2 regions of the Rahnella sp. CG8 genome follow, and region 1 is predicted to be linked to the other one. Evidence: predicted binding sites of a transcription regulator. Region 1 holds the regulator's gene; the other holds the start of a gene.

Region 1 (10,453 bases):
GACTGTCATCTGACGCCGATTGAGTTTCGTCTGCTGGCCGAACTGCTGGCGAACAGCGGCAAAGTCATTACTCAGCGTCAGTTACTGAGCCACGTATGGGGCCCGAATTACGTCGAACACAGCCATTATCTGCGCATCTACATGGGGCATTTGCGCCAGAAACTGGAAGCCGACGCCACCCGGCCACGTCATTTACTGACCGAAACCGGCGTGGGCTATCGCTTTATGCCTTAGGTTCGTCAGTCTGCGGTTTGGTTTCGGCAAATTCGGCTTCCAGACTTTCTGCAGCCTGCTGCAAAATCGCACTCACCCGCACCACCTGTTCCGGCGTTAAATCCGCACGCATCATGTTACCGCGCAGTGCATGCCTCAGGCGGTGCATCGACTCATGAATGCCCTCTGCCAGGTTGTTTTCACGCGGACGCTGCGCGCCAGCCAGACGGGCAAAAATCACATCAACCACCGCCTGATGTTGCGCCAGTTCCACTTTACCGGCTTCGGTGATCTGATAACTTTTCCGGCCATTACCGGTGGCGACAGGCTCGAGGAAATCCTGCTCTTCCAGCAGCGTCAGCGTCGGATAAATCACGCCAGGGCTTGGTACGTAAAGACCTGACGATGCCTCTTCAATCGCTTTGATCAACTCATAACCATGGCTCGGTTTTTTCGCCACCAGCGCCAGCAGGACGCGGCGTAAATCACCGTGTTCGAACAGACGATGTACACCGCGCTCGCCACGACCACCCCGACGACCATCGCCACGCCCGCGATGTTCACGCCCTTCCTCACCCCGGTCTTCTCCACGATGACGGCCATCACGGCGTAACATGTGACGCTCGCTGTGATCACTGCGTTCTGATTCATGACGGCAATGGCCGCGATGCCCTTCTTCCCGGCTACCGTGACCGCGATGGCGGCCTTCAAACATTTTGCTAAACATAATTTATGTCCCATTTAGATATATCGAATTATTTCGATATATCTAAACTAGATCGGTTTTCAGAAACTGGCAAGCCGAAAAACGCATTTAGATAACTCTTTTTGATGTCTGAACTTCCGGCAAAAAATGGACAAAAAAAAAGCGCTGAATAATCAGCGCCTTTGATGAGAAGCAGAGAACGGCTTATTTAGCGTCGGCAAGCACTTTGCTGACGATTTCTACCGCTTCTTTCTCGATTTGCTCACGGTGTTCAGCACCGAGGAAGCTTTCACAATAAATCTTGTAAGCTTCTTCTGTACCGGACGGACGGGCCGCGAACCAGCCGTTTTTGGTCATCACTTTCAGGCCGCCGATGGACGCGCCGTTGCCCGGTGCGTTGGTCAGACGGGCGGTGATCGGGTCACCGGCCAGCGTGTCGGCTTTCACCTGTTCAGGAGAAAGTTTAGACAACGCGGCTTTCTGCGCATGAGTCGCAGGTGCCTGAATACGGTTGTAGCTTGGTGCGCCAAAGCGGGCAGCCAGCTCATTGTAATGTTCCTGCGGGTTCTTACCGGTAACGGCAGTAATTTCCGCCGCCAGCAGGCACATGATGATGCCGTCTTTGTCGGTAGACCACGGCGTGCCGTCGAAACGCAGGAAAGAAGCCCCTGCACTTTCTTCGCCACCAAAACCGAAGCTGCCGTCAAACAAACCATCAACGAACCATTTGAAACCAACCGGCACTTCCACCAGTTTACGGCCCAAATCTTCCACCACGCGGTCGATCATCGCACTTGAGACCAGCGTTTTACCGACGGCAACGTCTTTGCCCCACTGCGGACGGTGCTGGAACAGATACTGAATCGCCACCGCCAGATAATGGTTCGGGTTCATCAGACCCGCAGGCGTCACGATACCGTGACGGTCATAGTCAGGATCATTAGCAAAGGCCAGATCGAATTTATCACGCAGCGCCAGCAGACCCGCCATTGCGGATTCGGACGAGCAGTCCATACGGATCACGCCGTCGTGGTCGAGATGCATGAAACGGAAAGTCTGATCGACTTCATCGTTCACCAGCGTCAGATCCAGTTTGTAATGCTCCGCGATGCGTTTCCAGTATTCGATACCGGAACCGCCGAGGGGATCCACACCCAGTTTCAGACCCGCTTTCTGAATCGCAGCCATATCAACGATGTCGGTCAGCCCTTCGATAAACGGCTGAACCAAATCTTTCGCTGTCAGATGACCACTTTTCCACGCCAGATCCAGAGACTGACGTTTCACACCTGTCAGTTTCGCGGCCAGCAATGCGTTAGCACGTTTCTCAATCACGGAGGTCAGGTTGGTATCCGCCGGACCGCCGTTGGTCGGGTTATATTTGATGCCGCCATCTTCCGGTGGGTTGTGCGAAGGCGTGATGACGATGCCATCCGCCAGCGCGCCGCCGTTACGGTTATGCGTCAGAATGGCGTGAGACACAGCCGGTGTCGGCGTAAACCCGTTGTTTTCCTGAACAATGACATCAACGCCATTGGCGGTCAGCACTTCCAGCACGGAAATAAACGCCGGTTCAGACAACGCGTGCGTGTCTTTACCCACGTAGCATGGCCCGGTGGTGCCCTGCTCTTTACGCACTTCGGCAATCGCCTGAGCAATCGCCAGAATATGCGCTTCATTAAAGCTGTGACGCAACGCGCTACCGCGATGGCCGGACGTGCCGAATTTCACAGCATGCGCCGTGTTTGCCGGATCCGGTTGCAGAACGTAGTACTGTGACGTTAACTGCGCCACATTGATCAAATCGCTTTGCTGAGCAGGTTGCCCTGCACGGGGGTGATTAGCCACTGGCGCTTCTCCCTTACGCTGAAATTAAAGGGTGCCGCAAACTTTGTCAGTCAGTTCCGTCGGGAACTGCATGAGCTGCATGATGTGTTCAATCATGCTGCGTTTACGACCTGTGTTGGTATTCGTAATAACCCAATACGGCGTTCCGGGAACGTGTTTAGGCTTGGTATGAATGCCGTTTTGCAGCAAGGTTTGCTGGTCACCGGCAAAGTAAGTCCGCGTGCGCCCGGTCAGAGAGTCGGTCGCCGTCGCAAATTCTTTAGGGTTCAGGGTATACAAGGTCGAGAGGATCAGCATAAAACGGTTAACCGCTTTAGTCTGTTCTGCGTATTCGTCGGACAGCAACAGTTCACGAACGGCGCGGACTTTATCACGCGACGTCGGTGCGGCGGCGGCGGCAGGTTTTTCCTGCGCGACAGTTCCGGCGATAACAGAAGTGGTCACTGGTACGGCAGGAGCGGTCTGACCGGCAGTAAACTTCAACATACGGCGTAAAATATCAGACGCACTTTCACCGATTGCTTGCGTGTGGCTGGCAATGTAGCGGTAGAGTTCTTCGTCAACCTCAATAGTTTTCATCTTTATCCAGTACTGTTTTTCTACTTAATTCATTCGAAAGGATTATACAAATTTCTACGCAGTAACAAACAGAGGAATTGCGCCGCGAAGTAAAATCCAGACAACTTCCCGATTTTGCTGCATGCAGGCTCCGGCCCGTTCTGCTCCTGGTAGTCAAATCCCGCTCAGGCATCTGGCAGAAACTTTCTGTTTTAAAAAATTATCCGCAAGTCATGATAACCTAATGAGATTGTTTATCTGTATGAACTTCTCTATGAAATTACATTATCGCCTGCAAGAATCTGAAGTCGCTGACAGCACTGCACTGCCGGTTTTGCTCATCCACGGATTGTTCGGCACCCTTGATAATCTGGGCATTCTGGCCCGGGACCTGAGACAACAGCATAACGTGTTACAGGTGGATTTGCGTAATCACGGCCAGTCAGGACGTTCTGATGAAATGTCTTACGCCGCCATGGCGCAGGATTTAGTGGAAACGCTGGAAGCTGTTGGTTTCCAAAAAGTCATTGTGATCGGCCATTCAATGGGTGGGAAAGCGGCGATGGCGTTGACGGCACTGATCCCCGACCGTATCGAAAAGTTGATCGCCATTGATGTCGCGCCGGTGGATTATCACGTGCGTCGCCATGATGAGATTTTTGCGGCGATTAATGCCGTGACCGAGGCAGGACTCCGCGACCGTACCTCCGCTACCGAATGTATGCGCACGTATATAAAGGAAGACGGCGTGATCCAGTTCCTGCTGAAATCGTTCCAGCAGGGAGAATGGCGCTTTAACGTGCCGGTGCTGCTCAGTGAATACGAAACTATTACCGGCTGGGAAGACGTGCCTCCGTGGGATCACCCGGCGCTGTTTATCCGTGGCGGGCTATCGCCGTATGTGCAGGATGAATATCGCGACGCGATTGCCCGACAATTTCCGCAGGCCAAAGCGCATGTGGTGGCGGGAGCCGGTCATTGGGTGCACGCGGAAAAACCCGATGCAGTACTGCGCGCGGTGCACCGTTTCATCGATGCGGCCTGAGGTTTAACATCCTGGGGATAAATTGTGCAAAAAGTCTGCACAACTTAAGAAGTTATCATGAAATCAGGGTAATCAGGCGTTGTGAACCCCTGGTGCGCCAGTGTATGATTGCGCGCTATAATTTTGCCGCCCCGTTTACTCACAGTGAGTCGCGGGAGGTGAATTGGGTCAGGGTTTCTTAGCCCGAAATGTGTGAAACGCTCGTCAGGAACCGGCTTGCGGTTTTCCGATGTAAAAACTTCCCTGGTTGTACCGCTACCTATGGCAAAAGAACAACTGGATCGCACGACGATTGATCTGTTCGCAGATGACCGTCGTCCGGGGCGTCCAAAAACAAATCCGCTATCCCGTGATGAACAGCTCAGGATCAATAAGCGCAACCAGTTACGCCGCGATAAAGCGAGCGGCCTGCGTCGTGTGGAGCTGAAAATGAATGCCGATGCTGTTGATATGCTCAATAAGCTGGCAGAAGAACGCAATATCAGTCGTAGCGAATTGATTGAAGAGATGCTGCTGTCGCATCTTAACGGTCATGAAGGCTGATTGAAAAGCGGGTAACCCTCTCAGGCTACCCGTTTGTTTTTTCTTACTTATTCCATATTAATTCACGTTTTCCTGCTCAGAACGTTTCCCAGTTTTCAGCACTTTTCGCCGAAAGCATGCTGGTATCCGGACGCAATAACGGTGCGGAAATTGACTTCCCCGGACGTGAACCGACGCTCGTCACGCTATCTTTAAGTTTGAACGTAGCAACGGCATTGTTCAGCAATGAAGCCTGCTCTTCCAGTGATACTGCAGCCTGCGACGCCTGTTCTACCAGCGCGGCGTTCTGCTGTGTGACGCTGTCCATTTCTGTGACGGCAACCGCCACCTGACTGATTCCTTTGCTTTGCTCATCGGATGCAGAGGCGATTTCCGCCATGATGTCAGTGACATGCGTAATTGAGCGCACCACTTCATTCATCGTCTGACCGGCGTTTTCAACCAATTTCGAACCGCTGTCGACGCGGGAAACCGATTCGCTGATGAGCTGCTCGATTTCTTTCGCCGCCTGCGCACTGCGTTGTGCAAGATTGCGCACTTCGCTGGCAACCACTGCAAAACCGCGCCCCTGCTCGCCCGCACGTGCCGCTTCGACGGCAGCATTCAGCGCCAGAATGTTGGTCTGGAAAGCGATGCTGTTAATCACAGAAGTGATTTCAGCAATTTTCTTCGAGCTGCCGGAGATATCTTTCATGGTGCTGACCACGTCTGCCACGATGTTGCCGCCCTTCTGCGCGGTGGTGGAAGCCTCCATCACCAGCTGGCTGGCGTGATGCGCGTTATCGGCATTGTGTTTAACGGTAGCCGTCAGTTCTTCCATGCTGGCAGCGGTTTCTTCCAGCGCCGACGCCTGTTCTTCCGTACGGGAAGACAAATCGTTGTTCCCGGCTGAAATTTCTGACGCGCCCTGATAGATGTGATTGGTGCAGTTGCGGATGGTCTGAACGGTATTGACCAGGCTCAACTGCATCTCGTTCAGCAACGGAATCAGCTTACCGGCGCAGTTTTTACCGAATTCTTCCAGATAAAACGTCAGATCGCCGCTGGCGATCACCGCGAAGTGACCGCGGATTTTATCCAGCGGCTTCACCAGCGCCATCACCAGATAACGGTCAGTCAGCAATAAAATCACCAGCCCGATACCAAATGCCGTCAGCAGAATCACTTTGCTAAATGACGTCAGATGGGTGGATTGCCGTTGTGCCGCATCAAAATCGACAGCGATCTGACCGCTGACTTTTTCCATTGATGAGCCAAAGCTGCGGCTCAGTGCAGGCACGGTGGAATTGGCTAGCTGGTTATAGGACTCCGTATTTTTGCTGCGGGCTGCGTCGAACAATGGCGTGACGCCCTGCGTGATCAGATTTTCCCAACTGGTGATTAATTCCTGCACGGAGGAATCTTCCAGCCCCGGATGCGGTGCCGCTTTAAAACTGGCCAGAGCCTGCGTCAGCCCGCTGAGTGATTGTTTGGCGGTATCAAAAATTTCCGGACCTTTTGACGGATCGGCCTGAAGCTGTGCCACGGCGCGGCTCAGGCGCGTCACGGTACGAAAATACTGATCATTTCCTTTATTGATCAGCGCCATATTGTTGACCAGCTCGGTACTATTTTTGGTATTTTGGGTCAGTGTGTCCAGTGAGGTGACGGTGTAAAGGGAAACACCTGCCCACATGACGCAAAAGATGCCAAGAATGGTTAATAAAGCGGCCCTGATGGTGATATTTTTTAAAAACTGCACGATATGCCTCTCTCGAAACATGTCTGTTTCTGGCCTGAGGATTGACGGGGATGCGGAGAATCAAGACAGGTAACCAGCAGGCAAGTGCCCCAGGACATGTTTGAACACCTCTCCGGGCATCGATTTCTTTATTATGTTGAGATTGCTCCCGAATCATCTATCGGCGGAATGTTCTCGAAATTTAGTATTGTGACAACTTATTTCTCAAACTTGCTTTTGACCTCATTAACCCTGAGGTTAATTCGCCGCAGGTGAAAGCACACAAAGGCGATAACACATAAAAATATTGCCCGATAAACTTATTTCCCAGTTAAGAAGGCGAGCAGAAGCATATTCTCCGCCGCACGAGTTTGCTATCATCTGCATTATTATTGCCTGCGTTGCAGAGCACTTCATTGAGAACAAGAGGTTAGGTAATCTTATGGCCGTTGTAGGTATCTTCTTTGGATCCGATACAGGTAACACCGAAAACATCGCAAAAATGATCCAGAAGCAATTGGGTAAAGATGTTGCAGAGGTGCATGACATTGCGAAGAGCAGCAAAGAGGATCTGGAAAAATTCGATATTTTGCTTATCGGCATTCCAACCTGGTATTACGGTGAAGCGCAGTGTGACTGGGACGACTTTTTCCCAACGCTGGAAGAGATAGATTTCGAAGGTAAGCTGGTGGCACTGTTTGGTTGCGGTGACCAGGAAGACTACGCCGAATATTTCTGCGATGCGCTGGGCACCGTGCGCGATATCATTGAGCCACGCGGCGCAGTGATTGTCGGACATTGGCCTACCGAAGGTTACCACTTTGAAGCATCTAAAGGCCTGGCGGATGATAAGCACTTCATAGGACTGGCAATTGACGAAGATCGTCAGCCCGAACTGACCAGCGAACGTGTTGATGCCTGGGTGAAACAGATCACAGAAGAACTTAGCCTTTCTGAAATTATTGGCTAAAAACCCTGTTGGCCCTGAGGATTTATTCTACAATTGAAGGGCCAAACTATTACTGAAATTAACAATTTAACTGCTACAAAATTGTAACTTTCGGTCGTATCAAGGTACACTGAGTTCCTCTGTTTTTTCTATTGATCAAGTCGTTGCATTACAAATGTGACCGGCAATTTGTGATCTTTATTAACAGGCTGTCGTTGACGAGAATTGGCACATTGCGTTAAACGAAGAGACTAAACGAATAATTTTGTGCCGCCGATGCCACAGGCTGCATGCCTCAACTTGATTAGCACATAGTAACAGGACTGAATCCGCATGACTGACAACAACACCGCACTGAAGAAAGCCGGCTTAAAAGTCACGCTTCCGCGCCTCAAAATCCTGGAAGTGCTGCAAGCGCCGGAAGGTCATCACGTTAGTGCGGAAGATCTTTACAAGCAACTGATTGATATGGGTGAAGAAATTGGCCTGGCGACGGTTTACCGCGTTCTGAACCAGTTTGACGACGCCGGTATTGTCACCCGTCATAACTTCGAAGGCGGCAAGTCCGTATTCGAACTGACCCAGCAACATCACCACGACCACCTGATCTGTCTGGATTGCGGTCGTGTGATCGAATTCCGTGACGAATATATTGAAGGTCGTCAGCGTGAGATTGCTAAGAAACACGGTATCAAGCTCACCAACCACAGCCTGTATCTGTACGGCCACTGTGAAGCAGGCGATTGCCGCGAAGATGACTCTTTGCACAACGATAAACCTGCGCAGTAATCTGCACAGGCTTTGACTAAATTAACCGCTGAAAAGCGGTTTTTTTATGTCTGATATCGACGCAGATTGAGCCCGGATAGCAGGCATAAAAAACCCCGGCAAGCCGGGGTATGTTTCGCTGCTGAGATTCACGGCTTAGGTGAATTGTTCGTTTTTATTTCCTGCCAGATTTTCCCGCAATCAGCAGCATATGCCTGACCGTCGCCAGTTTTACGCGCCGTCAGACATCGCTGATAATCCACCACGCGCACCGTCTCCTGTTCTGCAAATTGCTGGTGGGCTTTTTCCTGTTTCAGTTTATTCAGTAACACCTCGCAGGATGCCAGTTTGTCCGGATTGCCTTCTGACGTATTGATACAGGCACGGTAATCTTCCCGCGTTTGGGATATTTGTGCCTGATCGGCGGTGGGTGCACAACCGGCCAGCAGAACAACCGAAACCACGATCATCAGTAATTTATTCATCGACATAGCGACCTCAGAAAATAGTGAATGGAGCGATAACGATGAATTTCACGTCTTTTTCATCCTGGAAAATGTTGCCGTAACCGCCGCCCCAGCTCGGAATATCCGAATGGTTGTCGTACTGGGTGTAATGCAGTTTGAACAACGTCCCTTTGGCGCGCCCTTCCTGAATGGTGTACAGCGCATCCAGGCTCCATGCGCTTTCTTTCAGACGCTGGCTCTGGTCATAAGCGGCGTTGGTGCTCGGTTTGGCATCCCAGGCATAGACGTACGAACCACCGACCGCGAAGCCCGGTAAATCCCATTTCGCCAGATCATACAATACGCCTGCATATACTGCTTTTTCACCGTTGGCGTTGAAGTCCGAGCGGTTGTCCCACCACACATCAAGACGGCCGTTTGAGGAAGAATAAGTCGGGGTCATGCGCTGCAGGAAGTAGCCCTGATTCCCTTCCGCTTTCACCATCGTCCCTTCCAGACGCCAGTTAAACTGCCCGGTGGTATAGCCAAAGGTCAGTGCCTGCAACCATGCCAGACCGTCATACAGACTGTTCGGATCATTCTTGTCACTGATGCGGTCTTCTGCACCATAGAACTGATAGCTGGTGGTCAGCGGATTGCCCAGCAGATCCATTTTGTACGAGGCTTTAGCAAAATACTGATCGACATAACTTTCAGCCTGGCCAAATGCGCCTTCCAGTACGAAGTCATTTTTAAAATCATATTTCGCACCGAGCGAATGAATATAAGAAACGCCGGTTTTCTTGTCATTCTGGCGGAAATCATCCATTTCCAGATGCCACGGCGATTTATATTCATCAGCCCACATATAGGAGAAACTCAGTTCACCCGGGTCACCGAAATCGTGTTTATAACCGGCTTCCGCACCGCGATACGTACCCGGCATAAAGCTCCAGTGCGGTGCGATCAGCGTCTGTCCGGTAGGCTGAATATACCCTGCGTGCCCCCAGAATCCGCCATATTTGAATTTACCGGCTGCCTTATAAAGACTGACCCCACTTTTATCCCCGGAGTAATCTTCGTCGTAGGCGCGGTTGCTGTTAGAAAAGGCGATTTCGTTGGGATGGCCGCTCTCGCTGCTCTCGGCCATTTCAATCGCCGTAAAGGCTGCGATATCAATACCAAACATGTCCCAGGCATAGCCGGAAGAAAAATCGAGGTTCAGGTTAGCGGTAGAATGCGAAAGGTTGGTTGTATAGTCTTTGTAGTGGTCACTCGCCGGATCCATGTCCTTGCGGTCACGTTCACGCTGCCAGTAGTACACACCGCCGGTCAGTGTGGAATCATCAATAAAACCGGCTGCTTTGGTCTCTTGTGAAAACATCATTCCGCCACCCAGTAAGGTGCCGGCGAGAGAATACATGGCAGGTTTCAGGTAAGCCGATCCCCTGCCCCTGTTACGGTGCTTGTGCATAGAGATTCCTCATGTTGACTAAAAAAACGAGCAAAACCCAAACGGGTATAAAAAGCGGTCGCCAGAGGCGTAACCGGTTAAATCAACATCAAGAGTATTTTTCGCGACGCGAATTATCAATGAGTAATTAATCATTAATTATCGAAATATGACAAAGTGCACATAAAGATGAAAAAGCATTAC
Region 2 (10,453 bases), on a different contig from region 1:
GCTGAAGAGCGCATGGCGGCAAAAATGGCACTGGCTGATGTGCCGCTCAAAACCTTCCTGCAACAATTGCTGGTGCCGTATGAGGACGATGAAGTCACGCGGTTGATTGTCGATACTCATGATGTCGCGGCGTTTGCCGCGATTTCGCATCTCACCGTCGGGGATTTCCGCGACTGGTTGTTGAGTGAAAAAACCGACAGCGTTGTGCTGGCAGCCGTCGCCCGCGGGATCACGCCCGAAATGGCGGCTGCCGTCAGCAAACTGATGCGCAATCAGGATCTGATCCTGGTGGCTAAAAAATGCCGGGTGATTACTCAATTCCGCAATACTATCGGGCTGCCGGGGCACATGAGCGTGCGCCTGCAACCGAACCATCCGACCGATAATTTACAGGGCATTGCTGCCAGTATGCTCGACGGTTTGTTATATGGCTCCGGCGACGCGGTGATCGGTATTAATCCTGCCAGCGACAGCTTACCGCTGCTGGAAAACCTCAATTACATGCTTGATGACATCATTACGCGCTTTGAAATTCCCACGCAGTCCTGTGTTCTGACGCATGTCACTAACACCATCAAACTGGTGGAGCGCGGCGCACCGGTTGATCTGGTGTTTCAGTCGATAGCGGGAACTGAAGCGGCGAACAGCGGGTTTGGTATCAATCTGGCGCTGCTGGCGGAAGCGCAACAGGCGGCGCTCAGTCTTAAGCGTGGCACGCTCGGCGACAATGTGATGTATTTCGAAACCGGGCAGGGCAGTTGTTTATCTGCCAATGCGCATTTTGGGGTCGATCAGCAAACCTGTGAGGCGCGTGCGTACGCCATCGCCCGCCATTTTTCACCGCTGCTGATTAACACCGTGGTGGGGTTTATCGGCCCGGAGTATTTGTATGACGGTAAACAAATTATCCGTGCGGGTCTGGAAGACCATTTCTGCGGTAAACTGCTGGGCGTGCCGCTGGGCTGCGATGTCTGTTATACCAATCATGCAGAAGCCGATCAGGATGATATGGATACCTTGCTGACGCTGCTCGGCACTGCCGGGCTGACATTCCTGATTGGCGTACCGGGCGCGGATGACATCATGCTCAATTATCAGAGCACGTCTTTCCATGACGCGTTATATATCCGCGAATTACTCGGGCTGAAACATGCGCCGGAATTTGCCGTATGGCTGGAGAAAATGAAAATTATCGATCCGCAGGGCGTCTTGCAGGATACCCGGGCGTCCCATCCGTTACTGCGTCAGTTGCCGCAACTGAGCTGAGGTCTGTGCTGATGAATAAAGAAAAAGAGCAGGGATTATCGCCGCTGGTGCATAGCAACCCGTGGGAAACTCTGCGTCAGTTTACGGCCGCACGTATCGCGCTGGGACGTACCGGTTCGAGTCTGCCCACCGATGAGCTGCTGCGATTTGGTTTAGCCCATGCGCAGGCGCGTGATGCCGTGCATCAGCCCTTTGACAGCCAGAAGCTCGAACCCGAACTTTACGCGCTGGGGGTGGAAACGCTGACCGTTGCCAGCGCTGCACCGGACAGGGCGACCTATCTGTGTCGTCCTGATCTTGGCCGCAAGTTGTCAGAAAGCAGCCGTCAGGCCTTGCTGCGTCTGGCGCCGGAGCCTGCCGACGTGGTGCTGGTCATCGCTGACGGTTTGTCATCGAAAGCCGTGCACCGGCAGGCCGTACCGCTGATTGCGGCGTTATTGCCCTATCTGCGCACGCTGGAGCTGAAAATCGGGCCTGTGGTGCTGGCGCATCAGTCGCGGGTGGCACTGGGCGATGATATTGCGCAGGTGATGAAAGCGAAGGCGGTAGCGATTTTGATCGGAGAACGTCCGGGATTGTCATCTCCCGACAGTTTAGGCATTTACATGACCTGGGGGCCCCATTCCAAAAGACTGGAATCGGAACGAAATTGTATTTCCAATGTGCGGCCGGAAGGGCTGAATTATCCGCAGGCGGCTTTTAAACTCGCCTGGCTGCTCGAACAATCTTTCCATCGCCAGTTGTCGGGCGTCAATCTGAAAGATGAAAGCGATAATCCGGCGCTACACAATAAGGTCGTGCCGATGTTTAAACTGGAGTAGGGGGAGGAGAAAAATAGAACCAGCTGCTGGTTCGCCTCCATCACGGTTTTTCTTCGGAGTACAGATGCGAAAAAAGCGCCTATAGGCGCTTTTTTCTGAATTGGTGGGCCGTGCTGGATTCGAACCAGCGACCAATTGATTAAAAGTCAACTGCTCTACCAACTGAGCTAACGGCCCGCAGAAGTGGTGGGCGATGACGGGCTCGAACCGCCGACCCCCTCCGTGTAAAGGAGATGCTCTACCAACTGAGCTAATCGCCCATTTCTCAATTCTTCTTACTTATCACAACGCGGCACTCTTAAAGAGTGGTGGGCGATGACGGGCTCGAACCGCCGACCCCCTCCGTGTAAAGGAGATGCTCTACCAACTGAGCTAATCGCCCCCGTCGTGATGGAGTCGCATTATAGGGATACTTGAAATTACGTCAACGCTTTTTAAAAACAAAAATGTTCATTCGGCTTATTTTTAGTCAACCTGACGTGTTTCTCGCCCGCGTAGTCGATTCTTTACGCATTCATGGCCTTAAACCACGCGACTGCCCCTGGTTGTGCGTTGAGGAATCAGGGCAGAGTGGTAGAATGTCAGCCACTTTTTGTTAATTGATAGCGACGTTTTTTGGCGTTGCGTGATTAAGGTTGCACCCAGATGAAAATCAAAACCCGTTTTGCCCCAAGCCCGACCGGCTATCTGCACGTCGGTGGCGCCCGTACCGCGCTCTATTCCTGGCTCTTTGCCCGCAACCTTGGCGGTGAGTTTGTGCTGCGTATCGAAGACACCGATCTCGAACGTTCCACTCAGGCAGCTATCGACGCGATTATGGATGGCATGAACTGGCTGAATCTGGACTGGGATGAAGGCCCGTATTTCCAGACCAAGCGTTTTGACCGTTATAACGCGGTGATTGATGAGATGCTGGAAAACGGCACGGCTTATAAATGCTATTGCTCTAAAGAACGTCTGGAAGCGCTGCGTGAAGAACAAATGGCAAATAACGAGAAGCCTCGTTATGACGGCCGCTGCCGCGACAGCCACGAACATCACGCTGCTGATGAGCCGTGTGTGGTGCGTTTTCGTAACCCGCAGGAAGGTTCTGTCATCTTTGACGATCAGATCCGCGGACCGATCGAATTCAGTAATGACGAGCTGGACGATCTGATCATCCGCCGTACCGACGGTTCGCCGACCTATAATTTCTGTGTCGTTGTCGATGACTGGGATATGGAAATCACCCACGTCATCCGTGGCGAAGATCATATCAACAATACGCCGCGTCAGATAAATATCCTGAAAGCGCTGGGCGCGCCAGTACCGGTTTACGCGCACGTTTCTATGATTCTGGGTGACGACGGTAAAAAACTGTCCAAACGCCACGGTGCGGTCGGCGTGATGCAATACCGTGATGACGGTTATCTGCCGGAAGCGCTGCTGAACTATCTGGTGCGTCTGGGCTGGTCTCATGGCGATCAGGAAATTTTCAGCCGCGACGAAATGAAAGCGCTGTTCTCACTGGAAAATGTCAGCAAATCTGCCAGTGCGTTTAACACTGAAAAACTGCAATGGCTGAACCATCACTACATTAACACGATGGATCCGCATTACGTGGCGACCCATCTGCTGTGGCATGTTGAGCAGGCGGGTATCGAAACCCGTAACGGTCCGCAGCTGTTTGAAATCGTGACCCTGTTGGGCGAACGTTGCAAGACGCTGAAAGAGATGGCGGAGTCCTGCCGTTACTTCTACGAAGATTTTGCAGAGTTTGATGCCGATGCGGCGAAGAAACACTTACGCCCGGTTGCACGTCAGCCGCTGGAAGTGGTTCGCGCCAAACTGGCTGCTATCACTGACTGGACCGCTGAAAACATTCACCATGCGATTCAGGGCACGGCGGATGAGCTGGAAGTAGGGATGGGTAAAGTTGGTATGCCACTGCGCGTTGCGGTAACGGGCGCAGGCCAGTCACCGGGTGTTGATGTCACCGTTCACGCTATCGGCCAGAGCCGTGTGCTGGCGCGTATCGATATGGCGTTAGCCTTTATTGCTGAGCGCGAAACACAAGCACAGTAATGGCGGTTAAATAGCGATAAAAAAGCCAGCGCGGGAAACCGGCTGGCTTTTTCTTTTCGTAAAACCCGGGTGTGAAAAACGTCTTAATTAACGTTGTTCAGTTGCCGGTGTTTCAACGGTCGGGCGGTAGGCCAGGAAATACATCAGGCCAACGAAGCCCGCACCACCTACGGCGTTACCGAGGAACACGGCCACGAAGTTAGGCAGGTATTCTGACCAGCTCAGCGCACCGGCAAAGATTGCCGCAGGCACGATGAACATATTTGCTACCACGTGCTGGAAGCCGATGGCCACGAACGCCATAACCGGGAACCACATGCCGATCACTTTGCCGCCAACTTCTTTGCTGGCGAAGGCCAGCCAGATTGCCAGACACACCAGCCAGTTACAGCCGATACCGGAAATGAACGCATGCATGAAGTCTGCGTTGACCTTCGCGGTGGCGGTTGCCACCGTTTTGCTCAGGAAAGCGCCTTCCGTCAGCCCCAGAACGTGGCCGAAGAAATAGGCCACTGCCAGGCTGCCCAGCAGGTTAGCGACAGTGACCCAGAACCAGTTACGCAGCACCGCGTAAAGGCTGATCTGACGCGCGAACCAGGCGATAGGTAAGGTCATCATATTACCGGTCAGCAGTTCTCCCCCTGCTAACACGGTCAGAATGATGCCTACCGGGAAGACGGCAGCGCCAAGCAAGTTACTGAATGAACCCCAGGATGCAGGTAATGTCCCTATTACATGCAGATCCAGAAGGAAACCGGTGGCGATGAATGCGCCAGCCAGAAAGCCCAAAATTAACAAATTCAACACGGTGGCGCGGCTTTTATTAACGCCCGCTGTGACGGCGATGGATGCGATTTCTTTAGGTGAATACAAGGACATGGGAGTGCTCGAATGGTGTAAGTTATGATTATTGCGCGAGAAGTCTATTCTGAGATTTATCTCAAAACAAGGCGATTATCATAGTCTGCTAACATTTTATTAATCATTCGGACATAGATGTTAAGGAAATGCGTAAGCAGATCAGAAAGCTAGGAAAAATGCGGGCTGGCGGACAAATTGTAAAACAAAGCGTCTGTCTGAAAATTTCCCTGATGGCAGAGGATTTTTCCCTGTGGAATGGGGGATTTGGCGGCTTTTTCAGCGCTTGAATTGAGAAACGGATTTAGCCGTTGACAGGGGTAGCGACGTTTCATATTATGCGCCCCGTTCACCCGTTTTTACGGGCATGAATTGGGGGTATAGCTCAGCTGGGAGAGCGCTTGCATGGCATGCAAGAGGTCAGCGGTTCGATCCCGCTTATCTCCACCAACTTCCTTTCCAGAGCAAGTTGGCTGTTTCCTTCCCAGGGAAACAAAAAAGTAAATGTGTACGACCTCGTGTGGGGGTATAGCTCAGCTGGGAGAGCGCTTGCATGGCATGCAAGAGGTCAGCGGTTCGATCCCGCTTATCTCCACCAAATATTAAAGAAACCCGCTTCGGCGGGTTTTTTGCTTTTGGCGCTTTGTCATTTCTCCTGCCTGTTTTACTGCGCTGAATCGCAGACATAAAAAAAGGCGCCGGAGCGCCTTTCTCGTCGTTCTGTATTTGCTTACTTACGCCAGTACCAGACCCGCGATAGAAGCAGACAACACGCTGACCAGCGTTGAGCCGTACAGCAGTTTCAGGCCGAAGCGTGAAACCACGTTGCCCTGATGTTCGTTCAGGCCTTTGATAGCGCCGGCAACGATACCGATGGAAGAGAAGTTTGCGAAAGACACCAGGAACACGGACAGGATGCCCACGCCGCGTGGTGAAAGTTCGGTTGCTACTTTCTGCAGATCCAACATCGCAACGAATTCATTGGAAACCAGTTTGGTTGCCATGATGCTGCCTACCTGCAAGGCTTCGTGACTTGGTACGCCCATCATCCACGCGAATGGATAGAAGACATAACCCAGCACGCCCTGGAAGGTGATACCGAATACCACGTCGAACAACGCATTCAGGCATGAAATCAGTGCGATGAAACCAATCAACATGGCTGCAACGATGATAGCCACTTTGAAGCCTGCCAGGATGTATTCACCCAGCATTTCAAAGAAGCTCTGACCCTGGTGCGTATTACCGATTTGCAGGTCTTCTTCTGAATCAACCTTATAAGGGTTGATCAACGACAGTACGATGAAGGTACTGAACATGTTGAGCACCAGCGCAGCAACAACAAAGCGCGGTTCCAGCATGGTCATGTACGCACCCACAATCGACATAGAAACCGTCGACATTGCTGTGGCAGCCATGGTGTACATACGTTTTTCAGACATTTTGCTCAGAATATCTTTATACGCGATAAAGTTTTCTGACTGACCCAAAATCAGGGAGCTGATGGCGTTGAAAGATTCCAGTTTTCCCATGCCATTAATTTTCGACAGAACCGTACCGATAATACGGATGACGAAAGGCAGTACACGAATGTGTTGTAAAATACCGATCAACGCAGAAATAAACACGATCGGACACAAGACTTTCAAGAAGAAGAACGCTAATCCTTTATCGCTCATGCCTCCAAATACGAAGCCGGTCCCTTCCGCAGCGAATCCTAATAATTTTTCAAACAAGTCTGAGAAGCCTTTCACAAAACCTAAACCAACAGAAGAATTCAGGAAGAAGTAGGCTAACAAGACTTCGATGACCAACAGCTGAACGATGAAGCGTAAACGGATATTTTTCCGGTCACGGCTCACCAGTAAAGCGAGTGCAGCGACAACGGCCAACGCTAATACAAAGTGCAATATTCGGGACATGGGTGCTCCAAATTAGAGGCAGGCTATATTTCGACGGTCATTTTATGTAACGCGTACATTTAAAACGTGAAGTCGATTGCAAATATAGAAATTACAGACACGAATTGCAACAAATCGCGGCCCATCACACAAAAAATCAAGATGTTAATAAAACTAAGCACAATTAGCATTCCTGTGCTAGTTTTATCATGTGCCGTAATGCGTTCTGAATCTGGCCCGTTAATGTCTGTTTTAGGAAAGTGCGCTGCGTCTGGCTTTCTGAAGCCGGGTGAGCGAATCACCCCCTCAGTTATTACCTTCTCGCTTACTGCTGCTGCCTATCAGAGTAATCACTCAGATCATTCCAAATGCACTTGATAATCATTATCAATTAGATATCATTGATGTAAGCGTAATAATTGTAAGGGTTAACTAACTATGCTGAACAGCCGGGCCGAATCTGCAGGCCGCGCGTCCAGAAAGATGAAGCTTTCACTGATGGGACCGGCCTTTATCGCCGCCATTGGTTATATCGATCCGGGCAACTTTGCGACGAATATTCAGGCCGGTGCTTCTTATGGCTATCAGTTGCTGTGGGTGGTGGTATGGGCCAACGTCATGGCGATGTTGATCCAGTTGTTGTCTGCCAAACTCGGTATCGCGACCGGCAAAAACCTGGCCGAACATATCCGCGATCGTTTCCCGCGTCCGGCCGTCTGGGCTTACTGGGTGCAGGCGGAGATTATCGCAATGGCCACCGATCTGGCCGAATTTATTGGCGCCGCCATTGGCTTCAAATTGCTTCTCGGGGTTTCCCTGTTACAGGGCGCAGTACTTACCGGGATTGCCACCTTTATTATCCTTGGGCTGCAAAAACGCGGGCAAAAGCCGCTGGAACTGGTGATCGCCGGTTTACTGTTGTTTGTTGCTGCGGCTTATATTGTTGAATTGTTCTTCTCGCAGCCAAGCATGCTGGCGCTGGGCAAAGGCATGTTAATCCCCGCACTGCCAACCGCCGATTCGGTGTATCTGGCCGCGGGTGTGCTCGGCGCAACCATTATGCCGCATGTCATTTATCTGCACTCTTCGCTGACTCAGCGGGGCGGCAAGGCGTCCAAAGCGCAGCGTTATTCAGCCACCAAGCTGGATGTCGGTATTGCCATGACCATCGCCGGTTTTGTGAATCTGGCGATGATGGCGACGGCTGCGGCGGCATTCCATTTCAGCGGACACAGCGGGATCAGTGAGCTGGATGAAGCCTATCTGACGCTGCAACCGTTGCTCGGCCACGCTGCTGCGACCACCTTCGGTCTGAGTCTGGTGGCAGCCGGTTTATCTTCTACAGTTGTCGGCACGCTGGCCGGACAGGTAGTGATGCAGGGGTTCGTGAAATTCTACATTCCGCTGTGGGTTCGCCGTACCGTGACCATGATGCCGTCTTTTATTGTGATCCTGATGGGATTAGATGCCACACGTATTTTGGTGATGAGCCAGGTATTGCTGAGCTTCGGGATTGCGCTGGCATTGCTGCCGTTGCTGGCTTTTACCGGTAACCGCAGCCTGATGGGCGAGATGGTGAATACTAAAACCGTGCAGTGGGCGGGGCGGGTCATCGTGCTGATCGTCGTCAGCCTTAACCTTTATCTGCTGACAGGTATGTTGAAATAACGCCTTCGCCAGCGACAGATAATAAAAAACGGGACAGTTTGCGCTGTCCCGTTTTTGTTTTATTCCGTTGATTAATGGCGGTGATCGCCATGCCCGCCCCGGCGATCATCATGGCCGCGACCCCGATCCGGCCCGCGGCCGTGATCATAATGCGGACGTCCGTGGTCGCTGTGATGATAACGCGGTGGCGGCATCGGACGACGTGGCGGATGGCGTTCGTTCCACCAGCCATGATCGCGCCAGCGATAACCATCCCAGTAATAGCCGCGCGGGCTGCGTGCACCATAGTGGTGACCACGGTAACCATTCCACCAGCCTGGGTTACGCCAGTCATAGCCGTCCCAGTAATAACCCCGCCTGTCGCGATCACCGATATTGATAGAAAGGCCCGGCGTATTCAGGCTGAAGCTGCTGGCCTGCACGGTGGGTGCCGCCGCAGGGAGCAGGGTAAAGAACAATGTGGCAAAAAGTACCGGCTTTAACATGAGTGGCCCCAGATTCCTTATAATTTATGCTGACAGTTATAAGGGGAAGAGGGCACCGGTACTATTGCTTACAATCCTGTTTTGAATGATTTACGCGCCTTAACGGTTTGCTTACGAATCCTCCATAAAGGCGCGTTTTTTATACCGCAGGGTAATCGCTTACACTAAAATCCCTTCGATCGCCGCCAGTTCTTCTGTGCTGAAATGACGGTGAGAGACCATGCCCACGGCATCGTCGATCTGGCTGGTTTTACTGGCACCAATCAGGACGGACGTCACGCGGTCGCCGCGCAGAACCCACGCCAGCGCCATCTGCGACAGCTTCTGACCGCGTGCCTGCGCAATATCATTCAGCTTACGCACTTTTGCCAGCTTCTCTTCCGTCAGCTGATCTGCTGTCAGGAACTTACTGCCGCTGGCTGCGCGGGAATCTTCAGGAATGCCCGCCAGATAACGGTCAGTCAGCACGCCGCCTGCCAGCGGTGAGAAGGCGATAGACCCGACGCCGTTATCCGCCAGCGTATCCAGCAGATCAGCCTCAACCCAGCGCTCGAACATGGAATATTTCGGCTGATGGATCAGGCACGGTGTGCCAAGATCTTTCAGGATTTCAAACGCTTTTTTGGCGCGTTCTGCCGGATAATTCGACAAACCGACGTACAGGGCTTTGCCCTGACGCACGATCAAATCCAGCGCGGCCATGGTTTCTTCCAGCGGTGTGTCAGGGTCAGGACGGTGATGATAGAAAATATCCACGTACTCCAGCCCCATGCGTTTCAGGCTCTGATTCAGGCTGGCGACCAGATATTTTTTCGAGCCCCAGTCTCCGTACGGGCCGTCCCACATGGTGTAACCGGCTTTGGAGGAAATAATCAGCTCATCGCGATAAGGCAATAAATCTTCCTGCAGGATGCGGCCGAAATGCTGTTCTGCCGAACCCGGAGGCGGGCCGTAGTTATTGGCCAGATCGAAATGGGTGATCCCATGGTCGAAAGCATGGCGGATCAGTTTCCGGCCATTCTCAAAATGGGCGTTATCGCCGAAGTTATGCCACAAACCCAGGGAAACGGCGGGCAGTTTCAGACCGCTCTGGCCACAGCGACGGTATTCCATATTCTCGTAACGGGTTGGACTGGCTTGATACACCATGTGAGTCCTTATAATAAATTCAGAAGTGAACAGAAGGTTATAAATGTCATAAAAAACCAATTTTAGTGTATGCGCTTTCACAAGCATTTCCAGCTAATCAGATCACATCCGGAACAATCCTTGTACGCAGGATCGTTGATTACCGTGACTATTCTTCCTGCCTATTACCTTTACTGCTGAATCCGCTTCCCTGCATTAACACAGTGCAGGGGTGTAACTCTGCGTTGCCATGCCTTATTTC

The links. Region 1 encodes Fur, which represses iron uptake genes when iron is present. Its sites were predicted from a motif close to ATAATAATGAGAACNACTATCAA; they were not measured.
Region 2: the regulator Fur is predicted to act here: its motif matches at 7,279-7,301, upstream of HGO41_RS01170 (Nramp family divalent metal transporter).

What each region holds. Positions count from the first base shown of each region.
Region 1 is NZ_JABAED010000007.1:186,578-197,030, forward strand. Features, by position in the region: gene kdpE (two-component system response regulator KdpE) at 1-234, shown strand, start outside; gene HGO41_RS09385 (PadR family transcriptional regulator) at 224-940, opposite strand; gene pgm (phosphoglucomutase (alpha-D-glucose-1,6-bisphosphate-dependent)) at 1,124-2,767, opposite strand; gene seqA (replication initiation negative regulator SeqA) at 2,792-3,346, opposite strand; gene ybfF (esterase) at 3,588-4,370, shown strand; gene ybfE (LexA regulated protein) at 4,632-4,913, shown strand; gene HGO41_RS09410 (methyl-accepting chemotaxis protein) at 4,990-6,654, opposite strand; gene fldA (flavodoxin FldA) at 7,076-7,603, shown strand; gene fur (ferric iron uptake transcriptional regulator) at 7,916-8,371, shown strand; gene chiQ (ChiQ/YbfN family lipoprotein) at 8,500-8,835, opposite strand; gene chiP (chitoporin ChiP) at 8,849-10,219, opposite strand.
Region 2 is NZ_JABAED010000001.1:230,334-240,786, forward strand. Features, by position in the region: gene HGO41_RS01115 (ethanolamine ammonia-lyase subunit EutB) at 1-1,266, shown strand, start outside; gene eutC (ethanolamine ammonia-lyase subunit EutC) at 1,278-2,087, shown strand; tRNA gene HGO41_RS01125 (tRNA-Lys) at 2,189-2,264, opposite strand; tRNA gene HGO41_RS01130 (tRNA-Val) at 2,272-2,347, opposite strand; tRNA gene HGO41_RS01135 (tRNA-Val) at 2,394-2,469, opposite strand; gene gltX (glutamate--tRNA ligase) at 2,733-4,151, shown strand; gene HGO41_RS01145 (formate/nitrite transporter family protein) at 4,239-5,030, opposite strand; gene HGO41_RS01150 (hypothetical protein) at 5,159-5,299, shown strand; tRNA gene HGO41_RS01155 (tRNA-Ala) at 5,384-5,459, shown strand; tRNA gene HGO41_RS01160 (tRNA-Ala) at 5,532-5,607, shown strand; gene HGO41_RS01165 (NupC/NupG family nucleoside CNT transporter) at 5,744-6,931, opposite strand; gene HGO41_RS01170 (Nramp family divalent metal transporter) at 7,349-8,578, shown strand; gene HGO41_RS01175 (DUF2502 domain-containing protein) at 8,650-9,063, opposite strand; gene mgrA (L-glyceraldehyde 3-phosphate reductase) at 9,223-10,212, opposite strand.